Regions from separate parts of the Sporosarcina sp. NCCP-2331 genome, predicted to be linked through region 1. Evidence: riboswitches for the same ligand, from Rfam matches in the RefSeq annotation. Region 1 holds a riboswitch; each other region holds the start of a gene.
What was found. A riboswitch is a leader RNA that binds a small molecule or an ion and turns the genes downstream of it on or off. The one in region 1 is predicted to bind cobalamin.
Positions count from the first base shown of each region.

Region 2: another riboswitch for cobalamin. It lies ahead of NCCP2331_RS06520 (ribonucleoside-diphosphate reductase subunit alpha); the one in region 1 lies ahead of NCCP2331_RS00430 (ribonucleoside-diphosphate reductase subunit alpha).
Region 3: another riboswitch for cobalamin. It lies ahead of NCCP2331_RS14835 (ABC transporter substrate-binding protein); the one in region 1 lies ahead of NCCP2331_RS00430 (ribonucleoside-diphosphate reductase subunit alpha).

Region 1 is NZ_BRCD01000001.1:91,645-97,305, reverse strand. Features, by position in the region: gene NCCP2331_RS00445 (methyl-accepting chemotaxis protein) at 1-1,123, shown strand, start outside; gene NCCP2331_RS00440 (hypothetical protein) at 1,497-1,667, shown strand; gene NCCP2331_RS00435 (YhfM domain-containing protein) at 1,845-2,729, shown strand; cobalamin riboswitch at 2,808-2,983, shown strand; gene NCCP2331_RS00430 (ribonucleoside-diphosphate reductase subunit alpha) at 3,155-4,570, shown strand; gene NCCP2331_RS00425 (catalase) at 4,971-5,661, opposite strand, start outside.
Region 2 is NZ_BRCD01000008.1:86,223-91,883, reverse strand. Features, by position in the region: gene NCCP2331_RS06535 (PepSY domain-containing protein) at 1-412, shown strand, start outside; gene NCCP2331_RS06530 (glycerate kinase) at 746-1,882, shown strand; gene NCCP2331_RS06525 (alanine/glycine:cation symporter family protein) at 2,004-3,431, shown strand; cobalamin riboswitch at 3,647-3,826, shown strand; gene NCCP2331_RS06520 (ribonucleoside-diphosphate reductase subunit alpha) at 3,960-5,661, shown strand, end outside.
Region 3 is NZ_BRCD01000028.1:31,192-36,852, forward strand. Features, by position in the region: gene NCCP2331_RS14825 (adenosylcobinamide amidohydrolase) at 1-551, opposite strand, end outside; gene NCCP2331_RS14830 (FecCD family ABC transporter permease) at 553-1,545, opposite strand; gene NCCP2331_RS14835 (ABC transporter substrate-binding protein) at 1,538-2,530, opposite strand; cobalamin riboswitch at 2,672-2,803, opposite strand; gene argS (arginine--tRNA ligase) at 3,206-4,873, opposite strand; gene NCCP2331_RS14845 (YwiB family protein) at 4,870-5,298, opposite strand; gene NCCP2331_RS14850 (transglycosylase domain-containing protein) at 5,460-5,661, shown strand, end outside.

The DNA.
Region 1 (5,661 bases):
GGTCATCTTGATGACTGTAGTCACAGCAGGCTTCATCTTCAAACAGCTGAAGCCGTTATCTTCCTTGCAGCAATCGATAGAGGCGGCGGCAAAAGGTGACATGACGCAAAGTGTGGAAGAAAAGTTAATTCGTAATGATGAAATCGGAGCTGTTTCGAAGGCCTATAATAATATGATTGATCAAACCAATCATGCCATTTATTCGGTACGCGATGCAGCTGCCCGTTTAAACGAATCATCTGCTCATGTCCATCAGGCATTTGAAGAAATTGTAGCGGCGAGCGAAGAAGTTTCATTGGCTACAACAGAAATCGCACACGGGGCATCCAAGCAATCCGAGGACACAGAAGAAACAAGCAACCGCATGGCTGAATTGGCGGACCAAATTAATGCATTATCCGACTTGTCAGGAAATATGGATGAACTGTCTAAACAAACCGTTTCTTCTACTGAGACAGGTATGTATGAAGTGAAAAAGCTTCGTGAGCATAATATATCGGCTAACGAAATGACAGAAAAGGTCCAGTTGCAGATGGAAACCCTATCGAATAAAATCGGTGCCATCAATCAGGTCATCACGTCCATTCATGATATCACCGCGCAGACGAACCTCCTTGCATTAAATGCGAGCATCGAAGCTGCAAGAGCGGGTGAGCACGGTAAAGGGTTCGCCGTCGTCGCGGAGGAAGTTCGAAATCTGGCCGAACAGTCACAGAAAGAAACAAGCGTTATTTCAGAGATTGTAAAAGAAATCGTAGCAGAATCAAAGCAAACGACAGAAGTGATTACAGCGAATATGCAGGTGATGGAAGAGCAAAACCAATCTGTCACAAGCACAGAAGTCTCATTCACACAAAACGTGGAATTGACCAATCAAATGCGCCAGGCCATCATGGAACTGGCAGCTGAGCTGGAAGAAATGCTTGTACACAAAGATCAGGCAATGCTTGCGATTCAGAGTGTTTCAGCAGTATCTGAAGAAACAGCAGCTTCTGCTGAACAAGTGAGTGCATCGTCTGAAGCACAGCAGAGTGAAGTAGAGCGTGTGGCGGAATCGACCAACCGAATGAAAGAAATTGCAGGTGAATTGCAGGATGTAGTCGGCCGGTTCCGATTAGAATAGTATGAATGAACGCAGAAAACCTTCTTCCGCCAATCTTTTTGGCAGAAGAAGGTTTTTTCATATAGGCAGTATATGTGTATGAATTTATCTAATTTAGTAACTAAGCTTGAAATTTTCTATTGCGCAATTGAATATATTTATAGTATAATGTTCTGAATAGGAAGAATTGAAAATCATGCACACTAATATTTCCGGAGTAGAAGAAAGAGAAATTCCTTATACCTTTATCAGAATATGTAAGCGCTTCCAAATGACCTTGTGAGAGGGATACTTTTTTCAGGTCGGCGCATATAGTAAAAATACAAGGATAGGTTTCTAAATTCTCTGTTCGGGCATATACTGTGCAAACATTAAAAATCAGGAGGTCATTTCTATGAAAAACAATACCTATCAAAACAATTCAGCACTGCCGGAGCAAAATGAGCAATTCTATTTAATCACAGGATACTCGGAGAATGGCTTTATCCATGGGATTACATGGGAAGAAGCTTATGTACAAGGATTGGCGGAGTGCGGCTGTCTATGCGAACAACAACTAATGTAACCGGCGAAGAAAATTCGATACAGGGTGCCTGACAGGAAACAATTGTGATGAAGTCCACACTTGTTTTGTGCATAGGCACCCTGTTTTGTTATGCCGTTAGTCTTTTGATGCTGCATCTTTCTTATCTTGTAACTTTATCCACTTTTGAGAGTCTAAGTGGGAAAGGGGGCTTACGATATGAAAAAAAGTCGATTGTTAATCAGTTTGATCTTAGTATTATTCAGTTTACTGGGATGCCAGCAGAATGAGCAGACGGAGGAAAAGCAGGGAACACCGCTTTTAGGGGAAGTGACAAATCAAGCAGAAGTGACCGAAGATGATTTTGTCTACCGGTTAGTTTCCGAAAAACAACAGTATCAAGTTAGCGAGCCGATAAAATTATATGCAGAATTAGAATATACAGGTGATCAAGATGAAGTAGAAATCACCCATGCCACTTCGCCGTTTTATTTTCCTATTACTGAAACAACAAGAGAATACGATATTGAATACTCTATGGATATGCCTTTAGAGCGAACCATGCTGAAAAAAGGGGAATCGCTTCGTATGGATTATGAATCCAGCGGCAGTTTTCTGGACAGGGATACTGAAGAATATAAAACGTTTATGAAACAAGTCATGAACGGCCACTTTCCTGCGGGTCAATATGTTGTTGACGGTAATGCCGACTTTAATTTAATTGGAACCGAAGAAAAAAAGTATCAAATAGAGGCGCCGGTGAAATTTCAGGTTGCTGGTGGAATCAAAAAATTCAGCTTATCCAAGTCGAAAGGTTTCGGTCAAGTGAATGGGGATATTTATGCAGAAATAGATGACGAAGAATCAGCTGAATTGATCCAGACTGCAATTTTGAATGCTGTGAAACAACCTGGCATAGTCGATACGGCGGCTTCTGATTATGATATGAAAGTGTCCTATGAAGACGGCGGAACGCAGGGATATCATTTGTGGATTGGTGAAAAGGGACAGAAGAGTACAATTATGCGGGTTGATGACACACATAGGATTTATACTGTTTCAAAAGAGATGACGGAGCTGTTGTTTGAGATTGTTAACAAATAGCTATTTCTTTCATCCGTCACAAATCATACTCTACCACCTTCGCCTTCATCCGTGGTAAAATAGAACAAACCAAATAAATGAGTTTGCACGATGCGCCGGTACCTATCAAGGTATAAAAGGGAATTCGGAAATCGAAGCTGTCCCCGCAACTGTACACACGGACGACCGCCAGAAACAGCCACTATGGAGACATGGGAAGGCTTGGCGGAAGGATGAAGTGAAGCCAGGAGACCTGCCGCGCATCGTCAAAGCGACACTTTCTTCGGGGGTTGAGAGGTGGAGGCAAAAAAGTCTCTGATCATCATGCGGCTTGCATGGTTACTTTAGAGTTGCTTATTTTTGTTTCCTCATTCACAACTATTGCAATCATACTGCCGAAGAGGCGGAATGATTGTTTTTTGTTGTTTACGAAAGGAGACGGCGAGATGAAGGTATTGGAACAAACAGAAGAGCGGCCGCATGAACGCGCGCTGCTGACTATTTTATACAAACAAGCAGAACAATTGCGCAAAAAACCGGCATACGAAGGATTTCACCATACCGTGCGAAAGCTGCTGGAAGCCGGGTTATACGGCAGCTGGGTCAATCATTATTCTGCCAATGAAATTAAATGGCTGGGCCTGCAAATTGTACCTGAACGCGATCAGCTTCTTTGCATCAGACAGCTCCGTCAATATATGAATGAATTTGTCACATGCAATCATTATGATTGGCCAATGGGACTCCCGCAAGAACGGCTGATGCTCATTGCGATGGCTGCCATGCAGCAGGAAACCGTCCAGCGTCTGCAAAAAGTCAGGGAAGCTTATTGGGTATTGAGCAAGGGATATGTGACGCTGCCGGATGAGGTGATGGCATTTCTCGGCAAGACATTCAGCCAGCGTCAGTCTGCAAGCGTGCCGCATTTGTTGGATTTGCTGGATATACGAATTCAATCGTATTTATCCAGCAGAGTAAAGGAGAAGCATATCCGTATACCCCATACATTTATGGAACAAGTGAAGGCGTGCGGTTCCTGGCTGGTATTTAATATGGAAGAAGTCCGGCGCGAGATGAATTGTTCTCTTCACGATGTCGACAGTGAGGCATTTCATCAGGCTGTTGCGAATCCTGCCATTACGCATAAAAAACTATCGGCTATCGGCCTGATGAAACAGCTGCTGGCCAGTGACGGTGTTGTTTTTCATTTTGAGGAAGATAGTCAGTCTGATATCGGAAGATTAGGTTCTTCTATTCAACTGCCGCGTGTGATGAACGGCAATACTTTGGCGCAGGTTTGTGCCATACAGGTCCGTTTACTGAACGGTATATTGGATTTTTGGGAGAGAAAAGATCGCAGGCGGGAAGTGCGTATAGAAGTGGCCGGCTGGGAAGAACTGCTGGCGGGCCAACGAATTGGACTGCATTCCGAACAGGCTGTGTCCTTTATAGAACGGCTGTCTGAAGAGATAAATCTGCACGTAATCAAAGCTTCATTGCAATTGGCGAAAGAGAAAGGACCCTATCCGCAATTTGAAGGCTCGTGCTGGCAGGATGGAAGCTATTTTGAACAGCGGCATTATACTTCTGAAGCGTGGCAGGAAATCAGCAATGAAATCAAGCAGTACGGCATTCGAAACGGCAAGTTGCGAAAAGCTTCGGATACTGTGAATTTGTCAGAACATCCCCCGACTAAGCACCGACAGCTATCGATGATTAACCGGCTCGCTGCACAGCAGCAACATACGGAGATTGGCGGTTCCATCACATTGGAAAAGTCTCCATTACTGGAAACGGCGGAATTATTACAGCTGCTGATGAAGGCTTGGAGCAGCGGGATAGAAGAAGTAAGGATTATTTAAAAGGGATCTGCGTAAGGCTCTGTTCTTGATAACTTGTCTTGTGCGTATTGCGAGAATCATGCTGCAGTTTGACCCCTCTTCGGCGCTTAGGGGTCGCCTTCTACTGTGAGCATACTGGCGAAAAGCATGGCTTTCTGCCAAAGAAGCTTGGCGGATGATCATAGTACCCGCTCAATCGCTCATAGTCCAGCCTCATCCACTCATAGACATCGGCTGTATGATCATTCGGCTCAGCTACGTGATCATACAGCATACCGGCATGATCATTGAACCGATCTCCGCGCTCATAGCCGCTCTGCAGTTATGCCTCTGCGGTTGTTAGGAATATATATTAAACATTCCGCTTAGACTTCTCAACAAACAGAAAACCACCCCGACGGGTGGTTTTCTGTTATTGCCATTAATCTCGATCCCAAAAGCGTTGCTGTGCTACGGCAGCCACAAATTCTTCTCCGAAATTTGTATTTCCTGAAGCAAATACGACTCCTGCCATATTGCTTTCGTTGGACTTCTCCAGGAATGCCTGGCCTGAAGAAGCTACACCGATCGGTTTATAATGAGTGTAGGCTACGCGCAGATAGTCTGCAATTTCGTAATCAAATCTGCTTTGATTTTTATGCGTTCCGCCTACGATATAAATAGAGTCCAGCAAATAGGGGCTAGTCGTGATAAATGTCTCGTTGACTTTTAGCTTGGTTCCGTCATCACCGGTAACAGTGCCCAGTGTGTCGCTGACAATCACAACAAAGACTCCATACTTCTTCAGTGTTTCAAGCGCACCTGAAACTTCATTCGCAGGGAAGCCGTCACCGACCAATACGCCGACTTTCATAGAGTACGCATATTTCGGCGTATTTGCCTGGCTGAGGGAAGGGTAGCTGGTCGTAACCTGCACAGGCGTTCCGCTAGGCCGGTCCACGCCGATATTGTCCGCTATCGTATTCGCTAATTCTCTGTCTACATTTATCAGCATATCGACGTTTTGCTGACGCACCGACTTGCTTTTTACGCTGCCGAGCTGATAGCTGAAACCGTCAATTGTATGCTGTTTCTCAACAGGTGTCAGACTGTTCCAGAAAATTCTTGGCTGC
Region 2 (5,661 bases), on a different contig from region 1:
AGTCTACGACATCGAACTTTCAGATTCAACCATCCAGACAGACATGGAGGTAGATGCGCAGACAGGCGATGTACTGAAGATCGAGAAAGAAGCGGCGGAAGTGGAACCTGAAAAGGGAATCCGGCAACCGGCAAGTTTTGATCAACCGGCAGAGCTGGCTGCGTCAACCAACCATACGCTGACCGTCGTTTCTTCATCTGACGAACAGCCTGCCCGGTCCTTGCTGACGAAAAAAGAAGCGATCGAAATTGCCAGACAGCATGCAGTCGGCAAATTGACCGATGTGGACATTGAGAAGGAAAAAGAAGACGGTAAAATTTTTTATGAGATTGAACTGGAAGATGAGTTTTTCGAGTACGAAATCTTGATGGATGCCGAAACAGGCACCATCATTTCATTTGAACAAGACTGAAACCACCCACAAACTATCAGTCAGCGGTAAAAGCATACAAACACACACATAAAACACAGAAGGCTGCCCGGGGAATGAATTCTTTGGGCAGCCTTTTTGTTGCGCACAGTATCTGGGGCGGCTGAAGCTCATAAACACCCGGCAAGTGATCATTGCGCCTGTGCGGGTGATCATACTTCTCGGTCGCGCGCTCATAGACAGCCGCTCCATGATCATACACTCCTTTTGAGTGATCATATTACGGTGTTTCATTCTGAAAGACAGCATTCTAACTCGAAAAATGAAAAAATAACTTCATTTCTGCTACACTGAAACTAAAAAGAGGTGGAGTGCATGAAGATACTCATAGCGCCCGACGCGTTCAAGGGCAGTCTGACGGCGAATGAAGCGGCGACTGCGATGCGGGCGGGTGTGGAGCGGGCCATGCCGGAGGCAGAGACGATATGCCTGCCTGTTGCAGATGGCGGGGAAGGGACGATGGCTGCGCTCGTATCAGCAACAGATGGAAATGTTAAGACATTGACAGTGAACGATCCGCTGGGACGGCAAACCGAAGCGCAGCTCGGAATTCTCGGCGACGGAGAAACTACGGTCATTGAACTCGCGCAGGCCTCCGGTTTGCTGTTGCTGGCACCCGACGAACTCAATCCGATGCACGCTTCTACATATGGTACGGGCCAATTAATTCGGCAGGCGCTCGACGATGGGTACCGTAAATTGATCATCGGCCTCGGCGGCAGCGCGACGAACGACGGAGGTACCGGTTTACTCGAAGCGCTAGGTGTGAAATTCTCCGATGCAGACGGAAATTTGCTGCAAATGAAAGGTTCGGCACTTCGGCAGATTGCAGGCATCGACTGCTCGCAGCTGGACGGACGTTTGAAAACGGCGGACATTCGGATTGCTTCCGATGTACAAAATCCTTTTGTCGGTGAAAACGGCGCTTCCTCTATCTTCGGCCCGCAAAAAGGGGCTGATGAACAGATGGTCAAAGCGCTGGACGACGGATTGCATCATTTTGCCGATCTGACGGAACAGCAGACAGGCATGCGTCTTCACGATTATCCGGGAGCAGGAGCGGCGGGCGGCAGTGCGGGTGCTTTGCTTGCTTACTGCGGAGCACATTTGGAAAGCGGCATTGAAGTCGTGCTGGAAATGGCCGGCTTTGCGCAGCATTTGACTTCTGCAGATTTCATTCTGACGGGGGAAGGCAGGACAGATCTGCAGACGCTGCAGGGGAAGGCGCTGATGGGCATAGCGAAAACCGCGAAAGCGAATGAAGTGCCGGTAGCCGTCATATCGGGTTCGATTGAGGAGCAGGCGCGGCCGTTTCTGAAGCAGTGGTTTTCCGTTCTGTGCGCTTTGGATGAGAGCGGATATCCTGCAGCAGAGCTGATGACAGACGCGGCAAATCATCTCGCCGCGACGACCGCGGAATTGATGCAGAATTTACCTGCTGCTTTTCAGTAGTATAATGCTATTAAAATATAGTATAGTACAGGAACCTTGTTCAGTTTCCGGCAAGGTTTCTTTGTCTTGCCGTGCGTAGACAGGCAGCGGGTAGGGTATAGAGATAACAGGAGGTGGTCGAATGTTTGAAAACGCTTTAAACTGGCTGGTCGGGCCGGCGAATAACTTTATTTGGACGTATATATTAATTGGACTCTTATTGGCGGCAGGTGTGTATTTTACGATTCGCACAAAGTTTGTACAGGTTCGCCTGTTTAAAGAGATGTTTCGCTTAATAGTTGAAAAGAAAGACAGCAATGACGGTGTGTCTCCGTTCCAGGCATTTACGATCAGTGCGGCTTCACGTGTCGGAACCGGCAACGTGGCAGGGGTGGCTCTGGCAATCGGAATCGGCGGGCCGGGCGCGGTATTCTGGATGTGGATCATCGCAATTATCGGCATGGCGACTGCATTCATAGAGAGTACGCTTGCGCAAGTCTATAAAGTGAAAGACGGCGATACGTTCCGCGGAGGACCAGCGTATTATATACAAAAGGCGCTCGGTTATCGGAAACTCGGTATTGTCTTTGCGGTTTTGTTAACCATTTGTTTTGGATTCATTTTTAATGCGGTGCAGTCGAATACGATCAGCCAGTCCTTTATGGATGTTTTTGGGATTCCTGACTGGACTGTCGGAATCGGATTGATCCTGCTGACTGCAGTCATCGTGTTCGGCGGCGTGCAGCGGATCGTGAAAGTAACGCAGACAATTGTTCCCGTCATGGCAACGTTTTATATTATTGTGGCATTATTCATTGTCATCATGAACATTACGCAGGTTCCGGCGATGATCATGCTCATTATCGAGCACGCTTTCGGCATCAAGGAAATGGTCGGAGGCGGCATCGGTGCGGCGATCATGCAAGGAGTGCGCCGCGGTTTATTCTCCAATGAAGCCGGGATGGGTAGTGTGCCGAACGCAGCAGCAACGGCAAATGTATCACATCCGGCAAAGCAGGGACTCGTTCAGAGTCTCGGCGTGTTCTTCGATACGATCATCATCTGTTCTGCAACGGCATTCATCATTTTGCTGGGCGGGCTGTATGAATCGGGCGAAACGAACGGAATCTTGCTGACGCAGGCTTCCATGGCGGTGCACGTAGGCGCATGGGCTCCTTATTTCATTGCCGTTGCGATCATGTTCTTCGCGTTCAGTTCGATTATTGGAAACTACTACTATGGCGAAACGAACATCGAATTCATCAATGCGAATAAAGGCTGGAAATACGCATATCAGATTTTGGTTCTCGGGATGGTGTTTTTTGGAGCAGTTGCGAAGGTGCAGGTGGTTTGGGACATGGCAGATCTGTTCATGGGGCTCATGGCAATCATCAACCTCGTCGTCATTGTCCTGCTCGGTAAAGTTGCCTTCCAGGTGCTCGATGATTTTACCGTACAGAGAAAGGCAGGGAAAAACCCTGTATTTAAGGCTTCCACCATACCGGGACTAACAGGTGCGGAGTGCTGGGAAGATACACCTGAAAAACCGGAAGAACGATTGCGGCCATAAAAATCCGTATCGATATCCATATGCCATACAGCACAGAAAACATCGGTGATTTTATTTTCCGTCAAGGCATATAAAGTTTGATTTTGATAAAATATTTCCCTGTAAAATGAAAGGATCTTAGTTCAGAAGGTACATTCTGGGCTGAGATTCTTTTTATGCTTTACAAGTTTAACCACTACATGTTAGGGTATTACTTGTACATAAGACACTATATATAGTATTTTCGATGAATCGGTACCATCAACGGTTTAAAAGGGAATCCGCTTAAAAACGGAGCTGCCCCCGCAACTGAGGGCATGGACGACTGTCTGGATTATACCCACTGCATTCTTGCGGGAAGGGAGACAGGAGGACGATGTGCCAGCCAGGAGACCTGCCATTCATTCCGCAATACATTCTTCGGGGAGGAAGAATGGAAGCATCAGGCAAGTATTACTTCTGCCGCCAAACTTCCATTGATCTACTAATGACTCCCGGATTACTGGGAGTCTTTTTACTTACATAACAAACACAAAGGGAGCGAATGTAATGGCTATAATTCATGAAACGGCAGGTCTTAATCTATTGCTGGAAAATCTTGAGCAGGAATTCGGCAAGAAGCAAATCGAGGCGCTGACGGAAGCGAGCGAGCGTTATCAGGAACGTCATCCGGACAGTTCCGCTTCGGACTGGACAAGCGCGATGGTGCTCGAATCATTGAGCAGAATCGACGAAGCGAACGCATACTGGACTTTCGTTGCCGCACGCATTTATTTGTACGATGTGTATGCGAAGCAGAAAGCGCTGCGCGGTGCGGACGTCTATACCGACTTTGCGAAAAATGTAGAAAAACTGGTTGCACAGGGCCTTTATACTCCAATTCTTACTGAGAAGTACAGCCATGATGAACTGCAGGAGATCGGTCGTTTGCTGGAGCCTTCACGCGACCTGTTATTTACGTATATCGGATTAAAAACGCTGGTGGACCGCTATGTGACAGTGAATTTCTCCAAGCAGCCGGTCGAGCTGCCTCAGGAACGCTGGCTGATCATTGCGATGACGCTGATGCAGGATGAAACGGAAGACCGCATCCACAAGATCGGCGAAGCCTACTGGGCGATGAGCAATCTTTATATGACGGTGGCGACGCCGACGCTCTCCAACGCAGGCAAGATGCACGGCCAGCTGTCGAGCTGCTTCATTGATACAGTGGATGATTCCTTGCAGGGCATCTACAACAGCAACACCGATATCGCGAACCTGTCGAAATTCGGCGGCGGCATCGGCGTCTATATGGGCAAAGTGCGTTCACGCGGCGCATCCATCCGCGGATTTGAAGGCGCTTCGAGCGGTGTGCTTCCGTGGATCAAGCAGCTGAACAATACGGCAGTTTCTGTCGATCAGCTCGGTCAGCGGCAGGGCGCGGTGGCAGTGTATCTGGATGTATGGCATCAGGATATCTTCACGTTCCTGGATCTGAAGCTCAACAACGGCGATGACCGTCTGCGCGCGCATGACATCTTCACAGGTGTCTGCCTGCCGGATCTGTTCATGGAAAAAGTCGAGTCACGCGAAGACTGGCATCTGTTCGATCCGCATGAAGTCCGTACGAAGATGGGCTTTTCATTGGAAGACTTCTATGATGAAGAAAAAGGCAATGGCTCATTCCGCCAGAAGTACGAGGAATGTGTGGCGAATGAAGACCTGTCACGCGAGACGGTATCAGCGATCGAAATCATGAAACGGGTCCTGCGCAGCCAGCTGGAAACGGGCACGCCGTTCATGTTCTACCGCGATGAAGTAAACCGCATGAACCCGAATAAACATGAAGGAATCATTTACTCGAGTAATTTGTGTACAGAAATATTACAAAATATGTCAGCGAGCACACACGAATCAGTTACCCTTGAAGACGATTTAGTCGTCACACGCACGAAGCCGGGCGATTTCGTGGTCTGTAATCTGTCATCGATCAACCTGGGGAAAGCAGTGGTTGCAGACGTATTGGACCGCTTGATTACGATTCAGGTCCGCATGCTCGACAATGTCATCGATCAGAACCAGATCCCTGTCGTGCAGGCGCAGCGGACGAACGCAAGATACCGCGGCATCGGACTCGGCACATTCGGCTGGCATCATTTATTGGCGCTCAAGGGCATCCAGTGGGAATCGGATGAAGCCGTTGACTATGCAGATAAATTGTATGAAAATATCGCGTATCTGACAATCAAAGCGTCAATGGAACTGTCGA
Region 3 (5,661 bases), on a different contig from region 1:
TGATTGCGGATCGTATCGAGCAATTGCTGCTGATGCGCGATATCGAGATGATTCGTCGGTTCATCCAGCAATAAAATTGGTGCTTCCTGCGCGAGTGCCTGCGCAACAAAGACCCGCTGCTGCTCGCCTCCTGACAGCAATTCAATCGGCGTATCCACGTAGCGTGTGATGCCCGTATAATTCATTGCGTCCTGAACTGCCCGCTCGTCCTCTTCAGACCAACTTGAAAAAATACCCGACTGATGCGGATAGCGTCCGAGCCCGACCGTATCTTTCACGGAATGGGAAAACGCGTGCGCGTGCAGCTGCGGCAAGACTGCCACTTTGCGTGCGAACTGCTTCTGTGTGTAGGCAGCGGAATCCTGGCCATCGATCTTCACCATGCCGTGCTGTTTGGGCAGGATGCCTGAAATAATCTTCAGCAGCGTTGATTTCCCGCTGCCGTTCGGTCCGAGTATGCCGAGGATTTCTCCTTTTCCCACATGAAATGATACCTGCTTCACAATCGGTTCTTTGCCGTATCCTCCTGATAACTCCTGTACCTGCAGCATGTCACATCGCTCCTTTTCTGCGCTGTTTATAAAAGATATAAGCAAAAACCGGAGCCCCGATGAATGCCGTAATGACGCCTACAGGCAGTTCCGCCGGCGAAATAATGGTCCGTGCCACCAAATCGCAAATAATTAACAAAGTTGCACCGTTACATAACGACAGCGGCAGCACATGCCGGTGATCCGATCCCCATAACAGCCGCGTCATATGCGGCACCACTAACCCGACAAAGCCGATCGTCCCCGAAACAGCGACCGCCGAACCTGTCAGCACCGACCCGCCAAGTAAAATAAGCAGCTTGCGGCGTTTTACATTGACGCCCAAATGATGTGCCCGCTCTTCACCGAACAGCATCGCATTCAGTTCCCGGCGATTGAGCCAGAGAATGAACGAACCGCCAATAAAAAACGGCAGCACCATTGTAATATACTTCCAACCGCGCATCGATACGCTGCCAAGCAGCCAGCCGACAATCTGCCGCAGCTCTTCCTGTGTCAGCGCAATCATCAGCGACAGGACGGAGCCGAGAAACGAACCGAAAATAATTCCTGTTAATATAATCGTCTCCATCTTCATGGATCGATCGACCATACGGGCAAAACCGATGACCAAAAACATCGTAATCGCCGCACCGGCCATGCTGAATACCGGAAGTGTGAAAGAGCCCAGGAACGGCAGCGAAATACCAAAAAAGAGTGTGATCACAGCGCCTACAGAGGCACCGGATGACACTCCGAGGGTATATGGATCTGCTAATGGATTTTTCAGGAGCCCTTGGAAGGCTGCTCCCGATATGGCAAGTGACGCACCGACAATTCCTGCCAGCAGCACACGCGGCATGCGTATTTTCCACAGGATATTGCTCGCAGTTGCGTCCGTATGATTCCATAGCGTCTCTATAGGTATATTCACTGCACCGATCGATACACCAAGCCAGATTGCCACCAGGAAGGTGGCAATCGACACGGCATAGGCGAGGGCTGTTTTATTCACCAAAAACCTCTGGATAAACAGCTTTTGCAAAAGCTTCTAATCCGTCCGCTAAACGAGGACCTGTCCGGCTTGTGGTATTCTCATCTACTTGTACTACTTGATCTTCTTTCACTGCCGTGACTGTATCGAATCCGTCACGCTTTTTCACGCTTTCAATAATATCCGGCACATAGCTGTACATGACTAGGATCACATCGGGATTTTCATCGACGATCGTTTCAGGGCTCATCATCACCCAGCCATCTTCGGTCACTACGTTTTCCGCATTGATCATTTCTAAGAATTGTTGTGGGAAAGTATTTTTACCAGGCGCATAGATTTCAGGCGCATCGGATGTTTCCGCGAAGACGCGTTTCTTTTCCGTAATATCCGCTGCCTTCGTTTTGATTTCTTCCACTTTCGCTTTCATGTCTTCCACGATTTGATCGGCTTCTTTATTTTTATCCATAATTTCGCCGATCACTTTGATTGATTCATACGTTTCATCAAAAGTCTCTGCAGTCGGTACGACAATCACCGGAATGCCGGCTTCGCGAATTTGGTTCAGCCCTTCTTCGCTTGATGCCATCATCATTTCATGAGCAAACACAGCGTCAGGCTTCAGAGAAATCACCTTTTCGACGTTCACATTATAATCACCGACTGTATCCAATTTTGTTGCTTCTTCCGGATAATCATCGTTTTCTGTTACAGCAATCACTTTATCGCCTGCACCAATGCCGAATAAAGTTTCCGTGTTGCTCGGGATTAGCGAAATGACTTTCTCAGGAGCGCTTTCGAATGTAATATCTTCTCCTGCTGCATCATTGATTGTATACGGGTAGTTAGTTCCGTCTGTATCTTCCGCTTGTTTCTGATCAGAGCTTGCGTCTTCAGTAGCCTGACCGGAATCAGCCGGTGTTTCTTCTTTTTTATCGTTTCCGCATGCTGCGAGCAGCAAAACGGCGAGCATCGCTGTAAGTAATAACTGCCAAAATTTCTTCATTAACTATTTCCTCCTCGGGTGATTGTGGATGATTACACATGCTGCTTACAAAGACAAAAAACCCTCCGTAGATGCGGAGGATTAAGCGGATGAAGACCATAACAGGCTTCTTCCACTTTACCTATCCTCGTAGGCTGCTGCGGAACTGAATCCTAAAAGGCAGGTATCTGGCTTGTGCGCTTGGCACTTACAGTGGCGGGACCGCATCGGCTTTGAACCGATTTCCCCTTTCATCTCTGTTTGACTGAGAGAACCTTTTAGAATGTATGTAATTCGTAATCTGCTTTATTATACTACAATTCGACTGAATGTACAGAGAGGGCGTTGCGTGCTTGGGCTGTCTCCATTATCACATAGGGCGGACTGTTTCACCCAGCGCCGAATGAAAACAGCAAACGCGCGAAAATGATGTTGGAGCGCACCAAAACAGTGCTGCAACGCGCGAATACAGAACTTTCCCGCACCAATACAGCTTTGCACCGCGCCAATACAGACTTCAACCGCACCATTCCAGCCAACCACCGCACCATTCGGGCTTTCATTCGCGCAGAATGATCTTAATGCACTCCCGCCGGTGCTCATACTCCTCCGGCTATGATCACGGCCAGACAAATAAACAGCAAAAGCTGCCCGGTCAGTCATATAACATGACTCAGCGGACAGCTTTTAGATATCTTACATCCGTTCTGGTGCTTCGACGCCGACTAGTTTCAGTGCGTTTGCGATCGTCGTGCTTGTGGCGGTGATGAGTGCCAGACGTGCTTCGGAAAGCTCTTTGTTTTCCGGGTCCAGTACTTTATTGGCGTTATAGAAACTATGGAATGCGGCAGCGAGTTCCTGGATATAGGTCGTCACCCGGTGCGGTGCACGCAGACGGGCTGCGTCACTGACCAATTTCGGGAAGTCGCCGAGTTTCTTCAATAGTTCCAGTTCTTTTTCGTCATGCAGCAGTGTCACGTTTTCTGTTGACGGCTGCATATTCTGCTCTTTTGCCTGACGCAGGATGGAGCAGATGCGGGCATGTGCATACTGTGCATAGTAGACTGGATTTTCATTGGACTTGGAAACAGCAAGGTCCAGATCGAAGTCCATTTGTGCATCGCCTGAACGCATGGCGAAGAAATAACGCACCGCATCCAAGCCGACTTCTTCCACTAATTCGCGCAGTGTGACGGCTTTTCCTGTGCGTTTGCTCATCTTGAACTTTTCGCCGTCTTTGTACAATTGCACCATTTGCGCAACTTCAACTTCCAGCGTGTCCCGATCATAGCCGAGCGCCTGGATTGCAGCTTTCATGCGCGGAATATAGCCGTGGTGATCAGCGCCCCATATGTTGATGAGCTTATCGAAACCACGGCGCAGCTTATCTTCATGATAGGCGATATCCGGCGTTAAATAGGTGAACGATCCGTCCTGTTTGATCAGCACACGGTCTTTATCGTCGCCGAACGTAGTAGAACGGAACCATGTGGCTCCTTCTTCTTCATAGACATGACCATTTTCACGCAGTTTATCAAGCGCGACTTCAATTTTGCCGTTGTGGTATAACGAAGTTTCAGAGAACCAGTTGTCAAAATGAACACGGAAGTCCGCCAAATCTTTCTTCAGCTTGTCGAGTTCGATCTGCAGACCGTGTTCGCGGAAAAATGCCAAGCGCTCTTCTTCCGGAACTTTTGTATAACGGTCGCCATATTCATTGGCAAGTTCCTTCGCGATCCCAATAATGTCTGCACCCTGGTAGCCGTCCTCCGGCATTTCCTTCTCCAAACCGAGCGCTTCGAAATAACGGACTTCAATTGACTTAGCCAGATTATTAATTTGATTTCCCGCATCGTTAATATAGTATTCACGCGATACATCGTAACCCGCGAGATCAAGAATATTGCATAATGCATCACCTAAAGAAGCGCCCCGCGCATGCCCGAGGTGCAAGTCGCCTGTCGGATTGGCGGAAACGAATTCCACCTGCACTTTCTGATGCTGTCCACTTTCGGAATGCCCGTATTCGCTGCCCTGGTCGAGAATAAATTTCACGACGTCCGCTAAGCTGCCTGCCTTCACACGGATATTCAAAAAGCCGGGACCCGCAATTTCGATTGATTCGATCGCTGTGTCCGTTGTATCTAAATGTGCCAAAATCGCTTCTGCAATTGCACGCGGCGGTTGCTTCGCGAGTTTCGTCAGCTGCATTGCGATGTTCGCTGCATAGTCACCGTTCTCTTTATTTTTCGGCGATTCCAGTTTGATTTCCGGAATATCCGCTGGTTCCACTAGACCTGTTTTTTCAACAGCCTGCTGCAAAGCCGCTTTTATTTCTGACTGAATCTGTTCCACTGCATTCATTTTGGTACCTCCGAATAGGTTATAGTCAATTGATGTTTCCCCAATAAATTTCCTTCTGCATGCAAATCATAAGCCACTGAAAACCGTCCCGGTGTCCAATGAAGCTCCTTTGTGTCGACCAGCAAATCCATGACTGCCGGGCCGTTTCCGTATGTGCCGAAACGCGCATCGTCCGGACGGAAAGGCAGCCTCATCTGAACGCCGCCTTTGCGCATGATGAAGGCATCTTCTGCGTGCAGTTTCACCGTTGTGCGAACCGGCGGCATTCCTTCGTTCAGTTCCTCAAACAACAGATAAGCCTGTCCCTTTTTTTCGACGACCTGCCCTTTTGCCTGTATTTCATGCGCTTCCGCCGGTTGTCCGGGATGCTGAATCACTGAACGGAGCCGGACTTGCACCGCTTGCTGCTGGTTTGGTGCTTCCATTCGCTCACCGCCTTATGTAGATAGATTCACTTATTATACACTTCTTCCGCCGGTACTTTCAATGTTACCGAGTCCAAACTTTTTGCCATTCACCGTTTAATCTATGGGAAACCATACCATACTGACAAAAGATACTTGAATGGAACGGGATGGGATGTTCAATGAAACGTACCGACTATATAAAATCTACTAATCGAAAAAAGCTCAGAAAACGGTTTTTCTCACTCACCATCATGATGACTACAGCTGCCGTCACTGTTTTGATCGCACTACGACTCTATGCCCAGATACTCGGCGCACCTTCATTAAGTGTACCGAAAGCGTCTCTCTTTCTCGATCACAGCGGACATCAGATCGGCGACC